2 regions of the Pseudarthrobacter arbutini genome follow, and region 2 is predicted to be linked to the other one. Evidence: predicted binding sites of a transcription regulator. Region 2 holds the regulator's gene; the other holds the start of a gene.

Region 1 (13,016 bases), on a different contig from region 2:
CGCCACGGCGTCCTCCGCCTGGCGCCGGGAGCGGAACGTCGACATGGCCTCCATGCAGCGTTCCCGCCTGCGCCGCGTCGCGAAGGAGTACGTCCGTCCGGGCGTCCACATCACCGATCTCCACAGCTCGCTGGTGCTGGTGCAGGACCAGCGTGCCCTCTGGTCCGGCTACGCCACCTCGCAGCGCCATCCGGCCGTTCCCTCGGGCCTTGCCGAAATGAACGTGATGTACCGGTCCCTGGACCGGGAGCTGTCCCAGTTGGGGGAAGCCCTCCGGCACACGCGGGCCGGCGGTTCGCTGGCCACGGCCCGCTATGAGGAACTCATGGAGCGGCTGGAGCGGCTCGTGGCCGACACCCACACGCTGAAAACGCTGCCCGAGCGCACGCTGCTTGTGGAAAACATGCGCGAGCACGGCCTGGGGGAGCTCCTCGCAGATCTTGCGGAGCGGGAGGTTCCCGCAGAGTCCGTCGCAGCCGAGCTTGAGCTGGCCTGGTGGCAGTCCGCGCTGGAAGCGATGATCAGCGGCGACGATTACCTGGCCATGTCTGACGGGGACGCACTCCGGCAGCTTGAGGCCGAATACCGGCTCGCGGACAACGCCCATATTGCCAGCGGCGCGGCGCGCCTGCGCTGGGACCTGTCCGAACGGTGGCGGGCCGCGCTTGCGGAACACCCGCGCCAGGCCCAACTGCTCAGGAGCCTGCTCAAGGACGGCCGGGTTACCCTCGCCGCGCTGACGGCCCAGGCCGCGGAGCTGGTCCCCATGCTGGTGCCGGTCTGGTCGGTCAGCCCGTACCTCATGACCGGGCTCCTGCCGGCCGAACAGCGCTTCGACGCCGTGGTCATCCTGGACGCCGAAGCGACGTCGCTGCAGGCCGTCCTGCCCGCCATCGCCCGCGCCAGGCAGGTCATCGCTTTCGGTGATGCCAAGATTGCCAGCCCCCGGACGTTCACCGTGGGTGTTGAGCGGCTGGCCGCCGGTGAAGCGGCCCACCAGCGCGTCGAAAGCGCGTTCTCGGCGCTGTCTGCCATCCTGCCTGTCTGGCGGATGAATTTTGTCTACCGCGCGGTTGACGAGGACCTGGTCCTGCAGCTGAGCAAGAACTCTTACGACGGCGCCCTCCGCCGGCTCCCCGAGGGACAGTCCGCCACGGGCTTGGACAGGGCGCTTCTGGTGGAGTACCTTCCCGACGGCACCGGACTGCCCAGTGCCGACCACGAAGGCGTCGAATCCGTGGTGGCCGAGGTTAACCGGGTGGTGCAGCTGGTCTTTGAGCACGCCCGGACACGGCCGCGCACGTCGCTGGCAGTGGTCACCGCCAGCCTGCGCCATGCTGCCCGGATCGGTGAGTCCATTCGTCTTCAGCTGCCGAACCACCCAGGGCTGGCCAGCTTCTTCAGCGCCGGGTCCGAGTCGTTCCGGGTGGTTGACCTTGAGCGGGCGCAGGGCCTGGTCCGTGACCACGTGATCTTTTCGCCCGGTTTCGGCCGTACTCCGCACGGCCGGGCACTGCACAACTTCGGACCCCTGTCCGCTGAGGGCGGGCGGGAAAAATTCGCTTTGGCGATGACGCGTGCACGGCGTTCACTCCACGTCCTGACGTGTTTCCAGCCCGAAGACCTCGATCACACGCGGCTGTCCTACGGCGCGGTGGACTTCTACGAGCTCCTCAACCGTGAGATTGCGGGAAAGACGGATCTCGGAACTCCGGCCTCGCGTGCCGCCGCCAGTGAGCAGGCGCTTGGGGCCGATCCCCTCGTCGCCGATCTTGGTGACCGGCTGCGTGCCCGGGGCGCCCGCGTCTGGCACCAGTACGACGGCGTGATTGACGTGGTGGCCGCAGCAGACCCGCTTAGCACCATGGGTCAGGACGACGCCGAGATTCCGCGGCCGGTGGCCATCGAATCGGATGGCACGGAGCAGTACCGCACCATGAGTGTCCGTGAGCGGAGCCGGCTCCGTCCGCAGCTGCTGGAACGGATGGGCTGGCGGTACATGCCGCTGTGGACCATCGAAGTCTTCACCGACCCGTCCGCGTGTGCGGACCGGATCGCGGGTTACCTGGGCCTTGAGAATATTCTGCCCCCCGGCCGGGGCACGGCCTCGGGTGGATTCTTTGACGAGGACGTGGACCCGCTCGCGCTGGGGAACGAAGGAAACGACAGGAACGACGACCAGGCCGGACGCCTGGCCAGTGAGGAGGCGGTTGTTGTGACCCCACGGAACGCCGATCAGGCAGATACACACGGCAACGACCACTCGGATGACGCAGGAAACGGGAAGGCCGTTGCGCCGGACCGCCAGCTGCCAGAGACCGCGGGCGTCCTGCCCAACAAGGCCGCGGAGGATGATCCGAAGCGCTGGGGCGATGGCCCCGACAACGATCACGACGCTTGGCTGAAGGAAAACAAGCCGCCGCACTGGAGCTGACCACCAAGCTCTGACAGCGTCATCCGGCACCGCCCTGGGGTCCCACCAGGACGAAAAACAGCTTGCCCTGCGTGGAGGCCCCCGCCAGCCGGGCAGCCTGCTCCGGGGCTGCCGCCACGACGATCAGCCCGTCGGTTTCGCCGGTGCCCAGCCACTGACCCGACTTGCCGCCCTGTCCCGACGTCCACAGGACGGGAACGGAGGAAGCCAGCACTTCTGAGGCCGATTGCTGGTCGTAGCCGTTCGCCCCGGTCAGCACCACGTTGACCAGTTGCCCGGGCGATACCAGCTGGATGGAGGACGGGTCGGCCATTCTCAAGGGCACGGCTGCAGAGCCCGGCGGCGTTCCGGTCAGGAGGCCGGGACCCAGCAGCAGGGAGTCCGTTACCAGCTGGCCCTTCCGCAGAGGGGCGGCCAGTTGTTTGCCCGCGGCTTCACTGGTGTGGGACATGGATCCGGCGGTCAGCATCCCCGGCGGGATCTTCGTTGCCGTCAGGTCCGTGGCTGTCAAGGCCGCTCCCGCGGGGAGATCCCGTGCCGCCGCCAACACCGAGACGGTGTCGGCGGGCGGGGGAGTGAGCTGATGGACCGTGATCCCGGCAGCAAGGCAAAGCAGGAGCGCTATTGCAAGGCGCCGGTTCCGGCCGAGCCAGGACAACAGCCTGTGGCCGCGCGCGCCCCGAGGGCGTGCTGACGGGAGCGGGCGGCGGGCCGGGCGTCCCGGCGGGGCGGATCCGCGGCCGGAACGAAAGAGGGTAGCGGGCATGGGAACCACGCTACGTAGTGGCAACCAAACCCGACAGAAGCAGTGGCGCCTATGTGGACAACCGCCGTGCCGGCGTCGTACGTCCTTTTGGACCGGAGGTCAGCTGGCGGCAGCGGCGGTGGCAGGTGCCGGTGCGGCCGCGGGGGCGGCAGGGGCAGCCGAAACAGTGCTTCCCTTGGCGTCCCGGGAGTCGGTCCGGTAGAAACCGGAGCCCTTGAAGACCACACCCACGCTGTTGAACTTCTTGCGCAAGGCGCCCTGGCACTCCGGGCATGCAGTCAGGGTGCTGTCCGTAAACGACTGGAAAACGTCGAAGGCGTGGCCGCAATCCTTGCAGGCGTAGGCATAAGTGGGCACTGGTGATCCTCCTCGGGGGCAAACGAGAGGTCCTGTACTGCGTTGAGCGGAAACCGTCCATTAGCAGTCGCAGGGCCTGAGTGCCAATTCTATCACCCCGGGAAGTAGCCCTGCCTCAGGCCGGGTCCGGCAGCCGGATCAAACCTGAGGGCGTGAGCGCAGCCGGAACCCGCCGGTCAAAGTCTTCGGCGGGGATGCTTCCGGCCGGGAGCAGTTCGGAATCGAAGACGATGGCCGCAAGCGGGATCTCAAGGCCGTCCCCGGCGAGGGAACCCAGCAGGATGTCGTAGTAGCCGCCGCCCTGGCCTATGCGGTTGCCGTCCTTGTCCACCGCCGTGGCGGGGATGAAGAGGGCGGCAACGGACGCCATGATGCCGAGGTCAAGGCGCGGTCCGGCTGGTTCCAGCACCGGCGCATAGCGGCTGCGGACAAACTCGACGCCCGGAGTCCAGTACGTCCAGCTCAGCCGGCGGCCGGGCTCGCAGACAGGGAGCAGGATGGTGTGGCCATGCCGGTGGAGTTCGCTGATCAGGGGCAGCGTGGGCGGCTCTGGGACCACGCCCAGGTAGGCGCAAAAGGTCGACGGCGTCCCACCGGTCAGTTGTTCGGCCCATGCGGCGCCGTGGACGGCCAGGGCGGCACCGGCCGCGTCGCGCTGGGTGGCGTCCGTCGCGGCGCGGCGCGCACGATGGCGTGCGCGGATGTCCGCCTTGGCTTCGCTACTTCCTTGGGACATGCCGCTCCTTCTCTGCCGTTAGGGTGGCCGTTGCAGCGTCTGCGCCGCATTGGCTCAGGAGCCACCAATAATTACTGAATGGTCAGCCCCTCCGTTAGATTAGTCCAGTGACTACCACTCAGCAGACAGTACGCAAGGCCGTTATTCCCGCTGCCGGACTCGGCACCAGGTTCCTGCCGGCCACAAAAGCCATGCCCAAGGAAATGCTCCCAGTGGTGGACAAGCCGGCCATCCAGTACGTGGTTGAAGAGGCTGTCAATGTTGGCCTTAACGACATCCTGATGATCACGGGACGCAACAAGCGTGCCCTGGAGGACCACTTCGACAGGGTTCCTTCGTTGGAGGACACCCTGGAAGCCAAGGGCGACCTGGCGAAGCTTGAGTCCATCCAGGCAGCCAGCAACCTCGGTGACATCCACTACGTCCGCCAGGGTGACCCCAACGGCCTGGGCCACGCAGTACTGCGTGCAAAGCAGCACGTCGGCAACGAACCGTTTGCAGTCCTCCTGGGCGACGACCTGATCGATGCGCGGGACGAACTCCTCAGCACCATGATCGAAGTCCAGTCCAAGACCGGCGGATCGGTGGTGGCCCTCATCGAGGTGGAGCCCTCCCAGATCAGTGCCTACGGATGTGCCGATGTGCAGGAGATCGAGGGTGAAGGCTACGTCAGGATCAACAAGCTCGTCGAAAAGCCCAGCGTGGACGAGGCGCCCTCAAACCTGGCCGTCATTGGCCGCTACGTCCTCCACCCCGCAGTTTTTGACGTACTCGAGCACACTGGCCCCGGCCGGGGCGGGGAAATCCAGCTGACCGACGCCCTGCAGGAACTGGCAGCCGGCGAAGGTGACGGCTACGGAGTTTACGGCGTGGTCTTCCGCGGCCGCCGCTACGACACCGGTGACAAGCTCAGCTACCTCAAGGCCTGCGTCCAGCTCGCCATTGACAGCGACGACCTCGGCCCCGGCCTGCGGGAGTGGCTGCCGGGCTTCACGGCCGGCCTCGCTAAATAGCTGCCGTGCGCCCCGGACCCATCTGGCCCGTAACACTCGAATGCGGCGACCTGATCCTGCGCCCCATCCGGTACCGGGACAAGAAGGAATGGACCCAGGTCCGGGGGCGCAACAGCGAGTGGCTGGCGCCCTGGGAAGCATCCAATCCGGCACCTGGCGGTGCGCTACCTGACTACCGGCAGATGGTGCGGTCCTTGAAAATCCAGGCCGCCCAGGGGACGGCCCTGCCGTTCCTGATCACTGAGCGCACACCCAGGTTGGCCGCCCCGGTCATCGTTGGCCAGCTGACTGTTTCCTCGATTGTGTGGGGTTCTGCCATGATGGCGACTCTGGGGTACTGGGTTGACCAGGCGCGCGCCGGTCACGGCATCGCACCCACGGCGGTGGCCATGGCCACTGACCATTGTTTCCAAGCAATGGGCCTGCACCGGATGGAGATCAACATCCGGCCCGAGAATGGCCCCAGCCTGCGCGTGGTTGAGAAGCTGGGCTTCCGCGACGAAGGATACCGTCCACGCTTCCTTCACATCAACGGGGAGTGGGCGGACCACCGGTCCTTCGCGCTGACCGCTGACGAGGTCCCGGAGGGGCTGCTCGCCCCGTGGCTCGCGTCCCGGTCCTGACCCGCCGGACCTGAACCCGGCATGGGTACTTCCAAGGTCATAAATCCAATGAATTGCCACGTTGCCGGCGACACACCGTGGCTAATGCGGGGGCGGCTGCCCTAATGCTCATACGGTTTTGATTGTGGACTTCCCCCTAAGCAGCTCAGTGATCCTTGTGGTTGCCGTTGTGCTCTGGATCGTATGGGTTGCGCCCTACGTTCTGCGGAACCGCTGGCACCAGGCCCAGGCCGCTGGCGACTTCCTGACGGAAGTACCAGCCATTGAATCATCGGACCCGAGAGCCGGGACGGTACTGAACATCGCCGCCCAGCAGGAGAAAGCCATGGAGATCAGGAAGAGCCCCGAAACCGCCACGGAAACGTCCGGCAACGCGACGACGCGCGGCGCGTTCCGGATCCGCTATGGCAGGACAGGGATCGCACTCGCTGGTGTCCTGGCGTTGCTGACCGCGTTTGTTTCGGGTGTTCTTCTGCCGTTCGGAATCGGAAGCGCCCTGCTGCCGGTCACCGGCCTTGCCGCCACCGTCGCAGCTGTGGCCCTGCTCCGCTTCCTGGCTGTGCGGGACCGCAAAGCGAAGGTGAACGCCGCGTTCCGCTCAGCGATGAGCGCTCCCGTGGGGCGTCAGGGATCTGCGGCCACGGACACCGCGGCGCGTCCCGCCGCCCGGCCGGAAAGCCGTCTCTTTGACGCAGAGGCCCACCAGCCCAAGCCGAAGCCTAAGCCCCTTACCGCGATGGAGCTCCGGGAAGCCGCACTGGCTGTTGCGGTAGCCGCCGGAGATGCCAGCGCCGCCGCCGCTTCTCTGGAGCCGGCCGTCACAACCTGGGAACCGGTGGACGTGCCAAAGCCGGTGTACGTTGAGGCCGCCAAGGCCGAGCGCCCGGCGCCCCAGCCGCTTGACCTTCCCGAGGCGCCCAAAGCCGTCGGTAAGCCGTCCCTGAAGCAGGGCGTTCCCGCAGCCGCCCCCGGCGCGCCCGCCGCCAAGCCCCTCACCAAGGCGCAGAGCGCCCTGAGCAACCTCGACGACGTCCTGCAGCGCCGCCGCGCCTGATACCTCACCGGGTTCGCCCGAAGCAGACCCCGCCCCGGTCGTCAGTGCGGGCACGGAGTGTCAATTCGCAATGCGGGACGAAAATTTGTAGCCTAAGGTCACCGGTACCGCCGTTCCTTCCCGGGGACGCGGACTGTTCCGGGGCTATAGCTCAGTTGGTAGAGCGCTTCGTTCGCATCGAAGAGGTCAGGAGTTCGAATCTCCTTAGCTCCACACATCATCTGTCTGGCCAGAACCGTGTTTCCCAGGCCCGCAGCTAGCTAGCACTGGATTGGACACCATCAATGAGTTTGATCCGGCTGAACGACGTCAACGTGAGCTTTGACAAAACCCAGGTTCTCCGCGAAGCCTTTTTCAAGCTCGAAGCAGGGGACAGGGTCGGCCTGATCGGCAAGAACGGTTCGGGCAAGTCCACCATCCTGAAGCTGATCCAGGGCCAGGTGGCTCCCGATTCCGGGACCGTCGCCGTCGAGCTCGGAACCAAGGCTGCCTATTTCTCGCAGTTCTCGGAGCTGAACGGCGAATCCACCATCGCGGAGGTCCTGGACGGGCTGTTCGCCCATGTGAAAGAGATCGAAGTCGAGCTCGCAGGCATCGACGCGGCCATCGCCGCCGACTCCTCGGACGCAGCACGGCTGGATGAACTGATCCACCGCCAGTCCGAACTCTTTGAGGCGATGGACCGGCTGGATGGCTGGGACTATCAGCGCAGCATCGACAAAGTGCTCACCACCCTCGGCTTCAGCGACCACCACCGCACGTGCGCCATCGACGAGCTCTCCGGCGGCTGGCGGAACCGGGCCGCCCTGGCAAAGATCCTGCTGGAAGCACCGGACGTCCTCATGCTTGATGAACCCACCAACTACCTTGACGTGGCCGGCGTCGAATGGCTGGAAGGCTGGTTTCGGACCTTCAAAGGCGCCGCGATCATCGTCTCGCACGACCGGAAGTTCCTGGACTCCGTTGTCACCCGGATCATCGAAGTGGAGAACTTCCACCTCCACGAATACCCGGGAAACTTCGCCGAATACGTGGTGGCGAAGCAGTTCAAGCTCAAGAGCCTGGAGAGCCAGTTCGTCCACGAGTCCGAGCTGCTGGCCTTCGAGGCCGAAGGCATCTCTGACCGGCGGGAAGCGGCCAAGGCGGCCGGCAAGGGACTGGCAAACCAGCTGGCCAGGATCAAGAAGTCCCGGGCGCCCCGGCCCGTGGACCAGATCATCACGGAGATTTACGGCGGCCTGTACGTCAAGGATGTCCTGTGCCGGGTGGAATCCCTGAGCAAGGCCTACGGCGGCAGGACGCTGTTCAGCGGCCTCAGTTTCGAGATCGGGCGCGGCAACCGCATCGCCGTCATCGGATCCAACGGCAGCGGGAAGACCACGCTGCTCCGGGCGCTCACCGGCGAAGAGCCGGCCGATTCAGGCAGCGTGGCCTGGGCCAAGGGCGCCGGAATGGTCTCCTACAACCAGGTACTGGAAGAACTGGACGACGACGACACCGTCAGCCATGCGGTCAACGCGATGCCTGACAGCCTGGCCCTGACGGCGACGAAGAAGTCGGTGAACAGATTCCTGGCGATGTTCCAGTTCTCCGAAGCTGATCTCAAGCAAAAGATCGGCAACCTCTCAGGCGGCCAACGCGCCCGTGTGGCCATGGCCCAATGCCTGCTCTCGGGCGCCTCCGTGCTGCTGTTGGATGAGCCCACCAACCACCTGGACCTCTCCAGCACGCAGGTCATGGAGCGCGCCCTGCTGCATTTCCCGGGAGCAGTGGTGGTGGTCAGCCACGACCGCTTCTTCACCGACAAGATTGCCAACCACCGGCTGATATTCAGCGCTGCAGACTCAGGCCACGGGAGTGTGGAACTCCACGTCGCCTGAGGCTCGGCGGAGCCCGGGGGCCCCGCGGCCGCCAGCCCTACAGCCAGCCTTTCCTCTTGAAAATGGCGTACATCAGGGCTGCGGTGCCGGCCATCAGCGCGATGGCCATCGGGTAGCCAATGGCCCAGTGGAGTTCGGGCATGTGGTCGAAGTTCATTCCGTAGACGCCGGCCACGAAGGAAGGTGCAAAGAAGATCGCCGCCCAGGAGGAGATCTTCTTGACCTGTTCGTTCTGTTCGGCGCTGGCCTGGTTCTGCCGGTTGGCGGTCAGCGTTCCGTCCAGCGTGAGGGCGTTCTGCAACAGGTCGCGGAATGAATCCGCGCGCGAGATGACCCGCTCCACATGGTCCTCGACGTCCCGCAGGCTGTGCTGCAGTTCAGTGTCCACGCCGTACTTTTCAAAGCCCCTTTTGAGCTGCTGCATCATGTCCGGCAGGGGATGGATGGCGCGCTGGAACTGGATGACTTCGCGGGCCAGTTCATAGATGCGGCGGGAGACGGTGGTGTCCCCGCTGAAGAGCTGGTCCTCGATCTCGTCAATGTCGTTTTCCAGCCCGGCCACCACGGGTGCGTAGTCGTCCACCACCAGGTCCAGCAGGGCGTAGAGAACGGCTTCCGGGCCGTGCCGGAGCAGGTCGGGTCGGCCTTCCAGGCGCCGCCTGACCCGGGCAACGCCGGCCATTTCGGCGTGGCGGATGGTGACCACGAAATTCCGGCCGGTGAAGATATGCAGCTCGCCGAACTCCACGGTCTCGGTGGCATCCAGGTACCGCGCCGGGCGGAGCACCGTAAAGAGGTTGTCTTCGTAGCGTTCAAGCTTGGGCCGCTGGTGCGCCGAGATGGCGTCCTCCACCGCGAGGGCATGCAGCCCGAATTCGGTGGCCACGGCCGTCATTTCCGCCGCCGTGGGCCGGTACAACCCGATCCAGGCCATGCCCCCGTGCTCGGCGAGGGTTTCGAAAGTCTGTTCCAGGCTCTCGGGTTCCGCGCTGCGTACGCCGTCCACGTAGACGGCATTGTCGATGATGGTCACGTCAGGACATTGCCCCGATGATCGCACCGGCCACCGTCATGGCGAGCAGATCGTGTCCGGAATCGATCAGGGTGACCGTTGTCGGGCGGCCGGCGAAGCCGTTATGGATGACGTGCCCGCCGGAGCGGAACACCAGCGCGAGCACCAGGGCGAACCCGCCGCCCGCCGCGGCGTTGTCCAGGCCCAGTTTGCTGATCAGGACGGCCAGCAGGACGGCGGTCAGGGCAGCGGCAACCATCATGGGAACCCAGATTCCCGCGCCGCCGCTGATGTTCTTGAGGTCCTCTTCAGTCTTTCCGATGGCGGCCATCCACCGCTTGCCCAGCACGGCCGGCATGTACCAGACAAAGCCGATGGCCATGCTCGAGATGAAGGCCAGCGCCACGGCGAGCCAGTTGATCAGTGAAATATGCGAAAGCCAATCCATGCTCGAATCCTAACTGCCTTCGGCGGGCCCGCCGCCGCGCCCGGTCAATTGCTTGGGCCGTGTTGGGGTACCGGGCACGGCCTGTGCGAGGCGCCTGATCAGGGGTTCGGTCCGGTAAGGAATATGGGTGTGGAGAGCCAGGACAGTTTCGGTCCGGATGACGCCCTTGATGCGGAGGATCTGGCGGAGGGCGGACTGCAGGTTGTGCGTATCGGTGGCCACCACACGGCACCACACGTCACCTCGCCCCGAGATCTCATGGACCTCCAGGACCTGGGGGAGCAGCCGGAGGGCGCCCACGACTCCGTCCAGTTCCCGGTGCGTCACTTCGATCGTGACGAAGGCGACGACGTCGTACCCCACGGCCTCGAGGTCGATCTCGCGGCCGCCGTCGTGCAGCACTCCGGCCCGGAGCAGGCGCCGGACCCGCGACTGCGCTGTGTTGCGTGCAATCCCCAGCGCCTCGGCTAACTCGCCGATCTGGATGCGGGGATCGTGGATGAGTTCCAGGAGGATCTTCAGGTCAGTGGGATCAAGGGTAGGCAAACTGTCACTTTCAGTTATTGGAGACACCAAAATTGCGTATTTTGCTCAATTGTTTCATTAGCAACGATCCAATCAGTCAACAGTCAAGCATTCTTTAGGTATGAATTTCCACCCGGGGCGGCCTCCCACAAGGACCTCCCTCCCCGGTCGACGCCAAGGCAGCGCCAATGACAGTCTTCAATGAACTCCGCATGCGTCCGGCCACCGCCGGGCGCCAGGGCTGGGATGCATCCACCACCGCACGGCTGGTGATGGCCGGCGCCGTCATCTTCACCTTGCTGGTCGGTGCGAACCTGGCCACGCCCCTGTATCCGCTGCTCCAGGCAAACCTTGGCCTCTCGGCACTCGGCGTCACGGCGGCTTTTGCCAGCTATGTCCTGGCCCTGGTGGCAACGTTGATGCTGGCCGGGCACTGGTCGGACCACATCGGCCGGCGGGCGGCGCTCATCCTGGCTGTACTCGCCGGACTGGCGGGCAGTTGGGTCTTCTCGCAGGCCGAAAACCTGGTGGCGCTCTCTGCCGGACGGGCCCTTCAGGGTGTGGCCGTTGCCCTGGCCACGGGTGCCAGCGCAGCCGCACTGCGGGAACTGCTCCCGACCCGGCCGGAGTGGGCCACCCGTTTCACCCTGCTGGCGACGGCGGGAGGCGTGGCTGCCGGTCCGGTCATCGGCGGCCTGCTGTCGCTGCTGCCGGGGCCCACCACCGCCCCGTACTACGTTCACTCGCTCGTCCTGGCAGCAATGCTGGTGCCGCTCTACCTGCTTCGGGCCCGGCCGGCCATCAAGCCTCCGGCGGGCCGGCGCCCCGTTATGGTCCTGGCTCCGCGCCGGCCCTCGGTTTCCACCGAGGCGCGGGGCGCTTTCTGGCTCGCGGCCGCCGTCGGATTCCTCAGCTTCTCGGTCTTTGGGTTCTGCCTGTCGCTGGCCCCGGCCTATTTCGCCCCGATCATTCAGACCGATTCACGGCCGTTGATCGGCGCCCTGGCCGGGATGACGCTCGCCGCCTCCGCCCTGAGCCAGGTGCTGTCCGTGCGGGGCCGCTTTGTGGTGCCAGCCGGGCTGGCGGTCCTGGGCGCCTCGGTGCTGCTCCTGGCTGCCGCGGCCGCCTGGAGCAGTCCGCTGATGCTCGCCGCCGCCAGCGTCGGTGCGGGGCTGGGCCAGGGGGTCGCCTTCCGGACGGTCTTCAATGATGTGGCCGCCAAGGTGGAATCGTCACAGCACGCCCAGGTCATCAGCACCGTTTATGTCATCACGTACCTGGGCAGCGCCGTGCCCGTCATCGGGCTGGGCTGGGCCACAGCGGTGTTCGGGCTGCCGACGGCGGTCACGGGCTTCGTAGTGCTGTGCAGCGCCGCCGCACTGGCGCTGTCCGCCGTCACGCTCCGGACGGCCCTGCAGCGGACAGCCTAGTCCGGCAGCGGGCCGTGGTTCCCCTGGATGTGCTCAAAGACGAGGGTGGTCTCGGTGTGGCCCACCACGGGGTCGGTGGCGAGATTGTCCAGGACCCAGTCCCGCAGGTCCTCGGTGCTGGCAACGGCGATGTGCAGCAGGTAATCCACGGAGCCTGACGTGTGGAAGGTGGAGAGGACCGCGGGCAGGTGCGGAACGCGGGCTGTGAAGCGGTCGATCTGGTCCCTGTCGTGGGCCCGCAACCGGACGGCCACAAGCGCCTGGACGGACCTGCCGATGGCCGAGAGGCTCAGCTTCGCCTCAAATCCCTGGACAATGCCACGTTCGGACAATGCGCGGGTTCGCATGAGCGCGGTGGACGGTGCAATGCCCACCAGTTCTGCCAACTGCTTGTTGGAGATCCGTGCATCGTCCACCAAGGCGGCCAGAAGCCGTTCATCGATGGCATCCAGCGGCTCAAAGTGGCTGGCCGGCCGGATGCTTTTTGGGTTGCTGCTCATGGAATCTCCTTGAATGTCCGTCAGTTCATCCTAGACGCCGGATTCCTGTTGATCACCCCGGAACGCAACCTTCCCTGCCGAACAATCGCCAGACACACTTGCCATTTAATGGCGGATAGTTCTACGGCCGCGCGGCTTCCGCCTGCCCTTGTGTGGCGGCCCGTGCGGTTTCGTCGTTCCCCCGGGGATGCACGACGGCGACTGTCGCCGCCGTGATGCACACCAGGGCCATGATTGC
Region 2 (9,505 bases):
TTCTGGTTCAGCGTCTTGGGCCGGATGGTCTTCCCGCGGCTGGAGAGGATGTCATGGGTGAGGACGTCCACGGGGTTCTGCAATGACTGGCTACGGAGCAACGCGACGAGCTGGCGCAACACCGCGGGGCTGATGACTGTGCCACGGGCCACGAGGCCTCGCACTTCATGCAGCAGCCGCATGATGCGGGGAACTTCGTTGGCAGGGCCGCTGATGGACAGTTCGTTTCCGCGGACGTGGAAGTTAACGGACGGGAACTGCTCTTCGATGTAACGCAGGGCCTCGTCATGGCTGCCGAGCGATTGGACCATCTGATCGGAGTTGTCAAAGAGAACCACCTCCGTCCGGACACCGGGAAGTGAATGGGGGAATTCTCCGGCGGCGCGGTCAGTATTGAGCCGGCGCTTTCCGTTCGCTGATTCAGTCATGGTGCTGGCCCGCAGGCCCGTGGTCCCCTCCAGTTCGAAAATTAAGTGCGCTGGCTGCTGCGTGGGGGCTGTTGCCGAGCATGCAGGAGCCAGCGGAGTCCTTCCATCTTACGCCAGGAGGCACCTCCCGGCAGCGTCAGGCGGTCTCCGGAGAGGGTGCCCGTCACCGGCTTACTGCGGGACAGTTGGCGTCATTAGGTATCAACTTCATATCGGGCTCATATCGTTCCCGTTGCAGTTGGGCCGGCAGCCCGGATTCGGTCCTTTTGGCGGAGCTGGCTATGCGATGCTGGAAATCACAGCCGTCCGGGGACCGGCTCACGGGGGCCCAGGCCTCGCCATTTCACAGCCGGAAAGGACAGGCCACGAGTGCCGGAAACAGCGACCCCCCTCAGTGCCAGGCGCGTCGCGCCACGTTTTCGTCCGCAACGTCTCCTGGGCCTGCTGCCAGCATTCCTCCTTCTCACCGGTTGTATCGCGGACCCCAGCCCTGAGCCCAACCTGACGGCAAACTCCAGCGCTGCCGCCACCGGCTCCCCCGGGTCACCTTCCACCAGCGCGCCCCTGGAAACTACACAGTCCTCGAATAAGGCACCGGTCTACTGGATTGGCCGAAGCAACAGCAACGTGTTCCTATACCGGGAGTTCCGGGACGTGCCGGAGCAGGAGAATCCAGTGACCCGCGCCCTGCGGGCCATGATGTCCGAGAAGCCGCTGGACCCGGATTTCTTCACGCCCTGGCAGGATCCCGAGAAACTCGCCTCGTCCATCTCCGGCAAGAACGTCATTACCGTCGACGTCTCGGAGGATGCCTTTAACAGCAATGTCGACGCCGACATGGCCGGCCGCGCCATTCAGCAGCTGGTCTTTACCGCTACGGCAGCGGCCGCGAGTTCCGGCCTGATCGATTCCGGCCAGCAGATCCAGGTCAGGATCCTGGTGGATAGCCACACCGATTACGTTGCCTTCGACCACGTCCAGCTTGGCGACCCCATGTCCCGAGCTGCCGGAATGGTGGCGCCCGTGTGGATCATCGATCCGCAGGAAGGGACTGACCTGGCTGGCGGAAGCGTCAAGATCACCGGCCGCAGCACCGTTCCGGGCGGTAAGCTCCGCTGGCAGATCCTGCGGGCCGAAGCGAATGGGAACAAGACGCCCTACCTGACCGGGGAGACCACTGCAGCTGCCGAAGCCGCCCAGTCCGGAGTCTTTACGCTTGCCCTTAGCCTGTCCTCGGGGAATTACGAGCTCCGCGTTTCGCAAGTGGATGCGGCCGGCACCAGCCAGGAGCTGAATGTGGACACGCGGAACTTCAACGTCCGGTAACAGCCCGCGTAGCAGTCGGCATCAGGATACCGGTGCTGTCCAGCGTCCCAGTACATCACTCGCCAGAACAACCGCTGCCGGTCCGGCTGTGGATGACCTCAGGACGTGGTGTCCCAAGAGCGCCGTAACGGCGCCGGCGTCGCAAAGCCGGGTGACTTCGCGGGGACTGATTCCGCCCTCCGGACCAACGATGAGCAGAATTTCCAGGGGTCCGGCGTCAGCTTGGGTGCCCTGCCATGATTCAAGGACAGTCCGGAGCGGCCGGACCGCGTCTTCGTGCAGGATTACGGCCAGATCCGCTGCCGCCACGGCCGCCGCAAGGCCTGGCGTTTCGACGGCGGCGCGCACCTCGGGGATCCAGGCGCGGCGTGCCTGCTTGGCGGCGGCAGTGACCACGGACTGCCATTTTGCGTGGGCCTTGGCCGCGCGCTCACCCTTCCAGCGGACAATTGATCGCTCGGACTGCCAGGGTAGTACGGCATCAATCCCGAGTTCGGTTGCCGTTTCCACGGCCAGTTCATCACGGTCCCCCTTGGCCAGGGCCTGCACCAGCACGAGCCGGATGTCGGGCCGGCCCTCCACAACGAGGGCGGAGCATTCCACGGTGAGCTCCGCGGGCGACGCCGAGACAACAGTTCCCGTCAGCCGCCTTCCGGCGCCGTCGGCAATGTCCACTGCCTCTCCGGGAGATAGCCGTTTTACAGTCACGGCGTGGCGTGCCTCCGGCCCTTGAAGGACAAAACAGGCACCGGGCACCAGATCGTCCAGCGACCCGGCACCGCTGAAGAAAACGGGATTGCTCACCGCTACAGGTTACCGAACCGGTCCCGCAGCTTGGCAAAGACGCCGCCGCTGGCAGCCAGTTTGCCTTCCGTGAACTGCTCGCCCCGCAGCTTCGCCAGCTGCCGCAGGAGATCCTCCTGCGCGGCATCCAGCTTGGCCGGCGTCTCCACCTGCAGATGGACCATCAGGTCCCCGCGGCCGTATCCGCGCAGGTGCGTCACGCCGAGTCCACGGAGCGTGATGATCTCCCCTGACTGCGTCCCTGCCTTGACGTCGATTTCCTGCAGCCCGTCAAAGGTTTCCAGTGACAGCTCGGTGCCCAGGGCGGCGGCAGTCATCGGGATGTGCAGCGTTGCGTGCAGGTCGTCACCGTCGCGTGCGTACGTGGCGTCGTTGTTGACCCGGAGTTCCACGTACAGGTCCCCGGACGGTCCGCCGGCCGGGCCTGCTTCGCCCTGCCCGGAGAGCTGGATCCGGGTGCCCGTGGCAACACCGGCCGGCACCTTGATGGTGAGCGACCGCCGGCTGCGGATGCGGCCTTGGCCGCTGCATTCGTTGCAGGGGTCCTTGATGACCGTCCCGAAGCCTTCGCAACTGCCACACGGGGCCGCCGTCATGACCTGGCCCAGGATGGAGCGAACCGCGCGCTGGACCTGGCCGCTGCCGCCGCAGATATCGCAGCGCACAGGGTGGCTGCCTTCGCGGCAGCATGACCCGTTGCAGGTGGGGCAGGTGACGGCTGTGTCCACTTCGAGTTTCCGGTTGACGCCGAACACAGCATCGCGGAGTTCGATCCGTACACTGATCAGCGCGTCCTGGCCGCGGCGGACCCGGGAAGCGGGGCCGGAGGTGCCGCCTGCCCCGAAGAACGTGTCGAAGATGTCCTGGAACGCGAAGCCCTGGCCGGAGTATCCGCCGCCGCCGAACCCGTTGTCGGTGCCGTTCTCGTTGCCGGTGGTGTCATAGATCCGGCGCTTCTGCGGGTCCGAAAGTACCTCGTAGGCATGGGTCACGGCCTTGAAGCGGTCCGATGCATCGTCCCCGGGGTTTACGTCCGGGTGAAGAGTGCGGGCCAGCTTGCGGTAGGCCTTCTTGATCTCTTCCCCGGTGGCTTCCGGCGAGATTCCGAGGACGTCGTAGTGGCTGCTCAAAGTTCGTATCTCTTCCTTGTTGTACTGCCGGCAGCCGGGCTGCCGGCACTGCTCTTCGTGCCTGGACCGCGGTGCTGTTACGGACCCAGAATTCTTGAAAGGTAACGGGCTACTGCCCTGACGGCGGCCATGGTGGTGGGATAGTCCATCCGGGTGGGGCCGAGCACACCGATCTTGGCAGTGCTGTCTGGTCCGTAGCCCGTGGCCACCACGGAGGCTTCCGCGAGTCCGTCGTACGGGTTTTCACGCCCGATGCTGACTGCCACGCCCCTCGGATCCTGCGCCATGTCGCTCAGGAGGCGCAGCAGGACAACCTGCTCCTCGAGCGCTTCCAGGACCGGTCCGATACTGAGCGGAAAATCCACATTGGAGCGGGCGAGGTTCGCCGTTCCGGCCATGACCATGCGTTCCTCGCGGCTGCTGTGGGCGAGCGTTTCCAGCCCGTGGGCCAAGGCCTGGGCCGCCGCGCGCTGGCCCGGGCTGACCGACGAAACGACTCCCGGCAGCGAGGGGGTCAGCCGGCTCAGCGAGATGCCCGCGAGTGATCCGAGGAAGTGTGTCCGCAACGCGGCGATGGCGTCGTCGCCGAGGTCCTGGCCGACGTCGATCACGCGCTGTTCGACCTTGCCGGTGGTGGCGATGAGGACCACCAGGACCTGCCGGGGCGCGAGCAGGACGAATTCGATGTGGCGGATGGTGGCGCGGCTCAGATGCGGATACTGCACTACGGCGACCTGGTTGGTCAGCTGCGACAGCATCCTGACGGTCCTGTCCAGGACGTCGTCCAGATCGTCTGCGCCCTCCAGCAGCGACTGGATCGCACGCCGTTCCGCGTGGGAAAGCGGCTTTACCGCTGAAATCTGGTCCACAAACAGCCGATAGCCTTTGTCTGTGGGGATCCGTCCGGCGCTGGTGTGCGGGGCCGTGATCAGGCCGTCGTCTTCCAAGGCCGCCATGTCGTTGCGGATGGTGGCACTGGACACGCCGAGGTGGTGGCGTTCCACGAGCGCTTTTGAACCTACTGGCTCGCGGGAGTGCACATAGTCCTCCACGATGGCGCGCAGTACTTCGAGTTTGCGCGGCTCGCTCATACTCCACCTCCATCCGTGGTCACTGCAGGGTTAGCACTCGACATGCCTAAGTGCTAACAGTCTAATATGAGTCACCCCGTTGTTAGCATTGGTACCGCTCCGGGCGAAATTCCGGGCCAGGATCTAGCGGCAAGGCGGAATCAATCCATGCAGTACCAGAACTGGGGTCCGCAGGAGATCACCGCGCCCGTGAGAAGCGAACTCCCTGAGGTCCCCGTGGAACGTGGCATGGTTCTCGAAGACGCCCAGTCAGGCTGGGTGGGAGCGGTGACCCGGGTGGAGAAGTCCGGTGGCATGCATGTAGTGGCCCTCGAAGACCGGCGCGGCAAGTCCCGGTCCTTCCGGCTGGGCTTCGGGTTCCTCCTGGAGGGGCAGCCCATCCGGCTCCTTCCCCCGGCTCCCAGGCAGGCCGCCCCCGTCGTCGCCGGCCGGACGGCGTCCGGCTCAGTCCGCGTGGCCGGCCAGCGTGCCCAGGTGGCCAAAGCCAGCAGGATCTGGGTGGAGGGAAAACACGACGCCGAACTCGTGGAAAAAGTCTGGGGTGACGATCTCCGCGTAGAGGGCATCGTCGTCGAGCCTTTGCATGGCATTGATGACCTGGCGGGGGCGGTGGCCGCATTTGGTCCCGGTCCGGGGCGGCGGCTGGGGGTCCTGGTGGACCACCTGGTGCCGGACTCGAAGGAGTGGCGCATCGCGGCTGCCGTGATGGCCTCCCCCGGCGCGGTGGGGAATGTCCTGATCGTCGGGCACCCTTACATTGACGTGTGGCAGGCCATCCGGCCCGCTGTGCTGGGCATCGAAGAATGGCCGGTGGTGCCCCGCGGGCAGGACTGGAAGACCGGAATCCTGGCGGCGTTCGGCTGGCCGCACTCCACCAAGGAAGACATCGGGCTTGGCTGGCAAAAGCTGCTGGGCGCTGTCCGCAGCTACGCGGACCTGGAAGCATCGCTGCTGGGGAGAGTGGAGGAAGTCATCGACTTCCTGACGGTGCCCTGACACCGGATCCGGCTCCGGGCGGCAGCATTTGGTGGCTGAACCAGTATTCTTGGTACTGCGGAGGCTGCAGTTGCTTCAGTCCGGCATTCTCCAACCCAGCACCATTGCACTTTCGAAGGAAGAAAACCGTGGCACAAAACGCACGCGAGCACCGGGACGACCACGGCGGCCAGGGCCGTTCCGAGTACCAGGGCGTTCCGGCTAATGCGCTGCCCCTGACGGCCAGCGAAGACCGCCAGTGGGCCACACTGGCACACTTCGGCGGGATCCTCGGCTGTGTTCCGTCACTGCTGATCTACCTGATTTTCCGTGAGCGCGGGCCGTTTACCGCCCAGGAATCCAAGGAAGCGCTGAACTTCAGCCTGCCGCCCACCATTGCGGCGCTGGTGGCCAATCTCCTGGTGTTCATTCCGGTGGTGGGAAATGTCTTCGCCGTCATCGCCACCCTGATCTGGATTGCCCTGACCTGCTTCTCCGTGGCCGCAGGTATCCATGTCAACAAGGGCCAGCCCCACCGTTACCAGTACAATCTGCGCTGGATCAAGTAGTCCCCACCCGCGCCCTAACCTCGCAAGCTCGGCCAGGGAACCCTGCGGGCGTGTGCCCACGTTGCTGGCTGTATGCGTTAGTCCGGCAGGATCCTGCGGACCAAGGCGTCGGCCAGCAGGCGGCCCTTCAGGGTCAATACCAGCGTGCCGCGGAAGGCATCCGGCGGCTCCACCAGGCCGTCGGCAATGAGCCCGGCCACGGCGTGACGGCCGTGGTCGCCCAGCGTTGACGTGGCCAGTCCCGACACGAGCCGGGCCTCAAGCATCACGCGCTCCACGTCGCGGGTTTCGGCGTCGAGCGTTTCCCGGCCGGCCGCCGGTGACAGGCCCTGAGCGAGCCGTCCGGCGTAGGCCGTGGGGTGCTTGACGTTCCACCACCGCACCCCGCCCACGTGTGAATGTGCACCAGGCCCGATGCCCCACCAGTCGTCCCCGCGCCAGTACGCGAGGTTGTGCCGGCATGCCTGGTCCGGCGTCCGGGACCAGTTGCTGACCTCGTACCAGCTGAGGCCTGCAGCGCCGATCAGCTGGTCGGCGAGTTCGTATTTATCGGCGTGGTCGTCGTCGTCGATTCCCGGGACTTCACCACGGCGGATCTGGGCTGCCAGCTTGGTGCCGTCTTCCACGATCAGCGCGTAGGCACTGATGTGGTCAGGCTGGTAGGAGAGGGCCGTTTCCAGGGAGAACCGCCAGTCCTCCAGCGACTCCCCCGGTGTCCCGTAGATCAGGTCCAGGCTCACGGCCAGTCCGGCATCGCGCGCCCACTGCACCACCTGCGGCACGCGGCTGGGCGTGTGCGTGCGGTCCAGGACCTTCAGGACATGGGGAACGGCAGACTGCATACCAAAGGAAACCCGGGTGAAGCCGGCATCGGCCAGGACCTGAAGGGATGCCGGGGTGACCGAGTCAGGGTTTGCTTCGGTGGTCACTTCGGCGCCGGGTTCCAGGCCCCAGTGCCCGACGGCGGCCGTCAGGATCCGCGCGAGGTCTTCCGCCGGGAGCAGCGTGGGAGTGCCGCCGCCGAAGAAGACTGTGCTCAGCGGCCGGTCCGGGAGACCCGAGTTCCGCAGGACTGTGGCGGCAAAGTCGACTTCGGACACGGCCGTGGTGGCGTAGGCGTCCTGTGACGCTCCGCCGCCCAGCTCGGTGGCCGTGTACGTGTTGAAGTCGCAGTATCCGCAACGAACAGCGCAGAACGGGATGTGCACGTACAGCCCGAAGGCCCGGTCCGCCGAACCGGCCACTGCCTGGGCGGGCAGCAGACCGTCCGACGGCGCGGGGTCGCCGAGCGGAAGAATGCTAGGCATTGCGGGGGCGTCCGGTGTTGCCGGCCACAGTCATCACTACTTCTTGGCCTTGTCCTTGGACTCGTCGGTGGTCAGCGCAGCGATGAAGGCTTCCTGGGGGACTTCAACGCGGCCCACCATCTTCATGCGCTTTTTGCCTTCCTTCTGCTTCTCCAGCAGTTTGCGCTTCCGGGAAATGTCGCCGCCGTAGCACTTGGCGAGAACATCCTTGCGGATGGCGCGGATGCTTTCCCGGGCGATGATCCTGGAGCCGATGGCAGCCTGGATGGGCACTTCGAACTGCTGGCGGGGAATGAGCTCGCGCAGTTTGCCGGTCATCATTACACCGTAGGCATAGGCCTTCTCACGGTGAGTGATGGCGGAGAAGGCATCCACCTGTTCGCCCTGGAGCATGATGTCCACCTTGACCAGGTCGGCCACCTGCTCGCCGTCGGCTTTCCAGTCCAGCGAGCCGTAGCCCCGGGTCTTGGATTTGAGGATGTCAAAGAAATCGAACACGATCTCAGCGAGTGGCAGCCGGTAGCGGATTTCGACCCTGTCCTCGGACAGGTAGTCCATGCCGCCTATAACACCGCGGCGGCTCTGGCAGAGCTCCATGATGGCGCCCACGAACTCATTCGGCGCCAGGATGGTGGCAGCCACCATCGGCTCGCGGACCTCTGCGATCTTGCCGGAAGGGTATTCGCTGGGGTTGGTCACATGGACCACCTTCTTGTCCTCCAGCGTCACTTCATACTCAACGTTGGGGGCGGTGGAGATCAGGTCGAGATTGTATTCGCGTTCGAGCCGCTCCCTGGTGATTTCCAGGTGGAGCAGGCCGAGGAAGCCGACGCGGAAGCCGAAGCCGAGCGCGGCCGACGTTTCGGGCTCGTACACCAGTGCGGCGTCGTTGAGCATGAGTTTCTCCAGCGCATCGCGGAGCACCGGGTAGTCCGTGCCGTCCAGCGGGTACAGGCCGGAGAAGACCATCGGCTTGGCATCGGCATAGCCGGGAAGGGAGGCCGTGGCAGGCTTGGCGAGGTTGGTGACGGTGTCGCCGACCTTGGACAGGCGGACGTCCTTCACACCGGTGATGAGGTAGCCCACTTCGCCAACGCCGAGACCTTTGGAGGGGGTGGGCTCCGGGGAGCTCACCCCGATCTCGAGGAGTTCGTGGGTGGCCCGGGTGGACATCATCTGGATGCGTTCACGCGGGTGGAGCATGCCGTCAACCACACGGACGTAGGTAACCACACCGCGGTACGTGTCGTAGACCGAGTCGAAGATCATGGCGCGCGCGGGGGCGTTCGGGTCCCCCACGGGGGCCGGCAGATCGCGGACGATCTTGTCCAGCAGGACCTCGACGCCCATGCCGGTCTTGCCGGAGACGCGGAGCACGTCGTCGGGGTCGCCGCCGATCAGGCTGGCCAGTTCGGCCGCGTACTTCTCAGGCTGGGCTGCCGGGAGGTCGATCTTGTTCAGTACCGGGATGATGGTGAGGTTGTTTTCCATCGCCAGGTACAGGTTCGCGAGAGTCTGGGCCTCAATGCCCTGCGCCGCGTCAACGAGCAGCACTGCGCCTTCGCAGGCGGCCAGCGAACGGGACACTTCGTAGGTGAAGTCCACGTGGCCGGGGGTGTCGATCATGTTCAGCGCGTAGCTGGTCCCGTCGAGTTCCCAGGGCATGCGGACCGCCTGGGACTTAATGGTGATACCGCGTTCGCGCTCAATGTCCATGCGATCCAGGTACTGGGCCTTCATATCGCGGGACTTAACCACCCCGGTGAACTGCAGCATGCGGTCAGCCAGGGTGGATTTACCGTGGTCAATGTGCGCGATGATGCAGAAATTCCGAATGATGGCCGGATCAGTCGCGGCGGGCACCGGGGCGGTGCG

What was found. The regulator HrcA, encoded in region 2, represses chaperone genes, less so after heat shock. The targets are predictions, from matches to a motif close to TTNGCACTCGNNNNNNNCGAGTGCNAA.
Region 1: a site for HrcA is predicted at 3,618-3,644, ahead of ACX80V_RS01970 (FmdB family zinc ribbon protein). Genes of this name have one in related genera too.

What each region holds. Positions count from the first base shown of each region.
Region 1 is NZ_JBTNDQ010000001.1:414,196-427,211, reverse strand. It holds gene ACX80V_RS01980 (AAA family ATPase) at 1-2,434, shown strand, start outside; gene cpaB (Flp pilus assembly protein CpaB) at 2,454-3,200, opposite strand; gene ACX80V_RS01970 (FmdB family zinc ribbon protein) at 3,300-3,557, opposite strand; gene ACX80V_RS01965 (5-formyltetrahydrofolate cyclo-ligase) at 3,673-4,293, opposite strand; gene galU (UTP--glucose-1-phosphate uridylyltransferase GalU) at 4,401-5,306, shown strand; gene ACX80V_RS01955 (GNAT family N-acetyltransferase) at 5,312-5,929, shown strand; gene ACX80V_RS01950 (hypothetical protein) at 6,078-6,983, shown strand; tRNA gene ACX80V_RS01945 (tRNA-Ala) at 7,124-7,196, shown strand; gene ACX80V_RS01940 (ABC-F family ATP-binding cassette domain-containing protein) at 7,268-8,863, shown strand; gene corA (magnesium/cobalt transporter CorA) at 8,901-9,896, opposite strand; gene ACX80V_RS01930 (DUF1761 domain-containing protein) at 9,898-10,323, opposite strand; gene ACX80V_RS01925 (Lrp/AsnC family transcriptional regulator) at 10,333-10,869, opposite strand; gene ACX80V_RS01920 (MFS transporter) at 11,037-12,278, shown strand; gene ACX80V_RS01915 (Lrp/AsnC family transcriptional regulator) at 12,275-12,778, opposite strand; gene ACX80V_RS01910 (MFS transporter) at 12,900-13,016, opposite strand, start outside.
Region 2 is NZ_JBTNDQ010000002.1:2,630-12,134, reverse strand. It holds gene ACX80V_RS02115 (PhoH family protein) at 1-428, opposite strand, end outside; gene ACX80V_RS02110 (GerMN domain-containing protein) at 798-1,754, shown strand; gene ACX80V_RS02105 (16S rRNA (uracil(1498)-N(3))-methyltransferase) at 1,776-2,558, opposite strand; gene dnaJ (molecular chaperone DnaJ) at 2,561-3,688, opposite strand; gene hrcA (heat-inducible transcriptional repressor HrcA) at 3,766-4,779, opposite strand; gene ACX80V_RS02090 (DUF3097 domain-containing protein) at 4,927-5,775, shown strand; gene ACX80V_RS02085 (DUF4870 domain-containing protein) at 5,904-6,323, shown strand; gene hemW (radical SAM family heme chaperone HemW) at 6,401-7,630, opposite strand; gene lepA (translation elongation factor 4) at 7,667-9,505, opposite strand, start outside.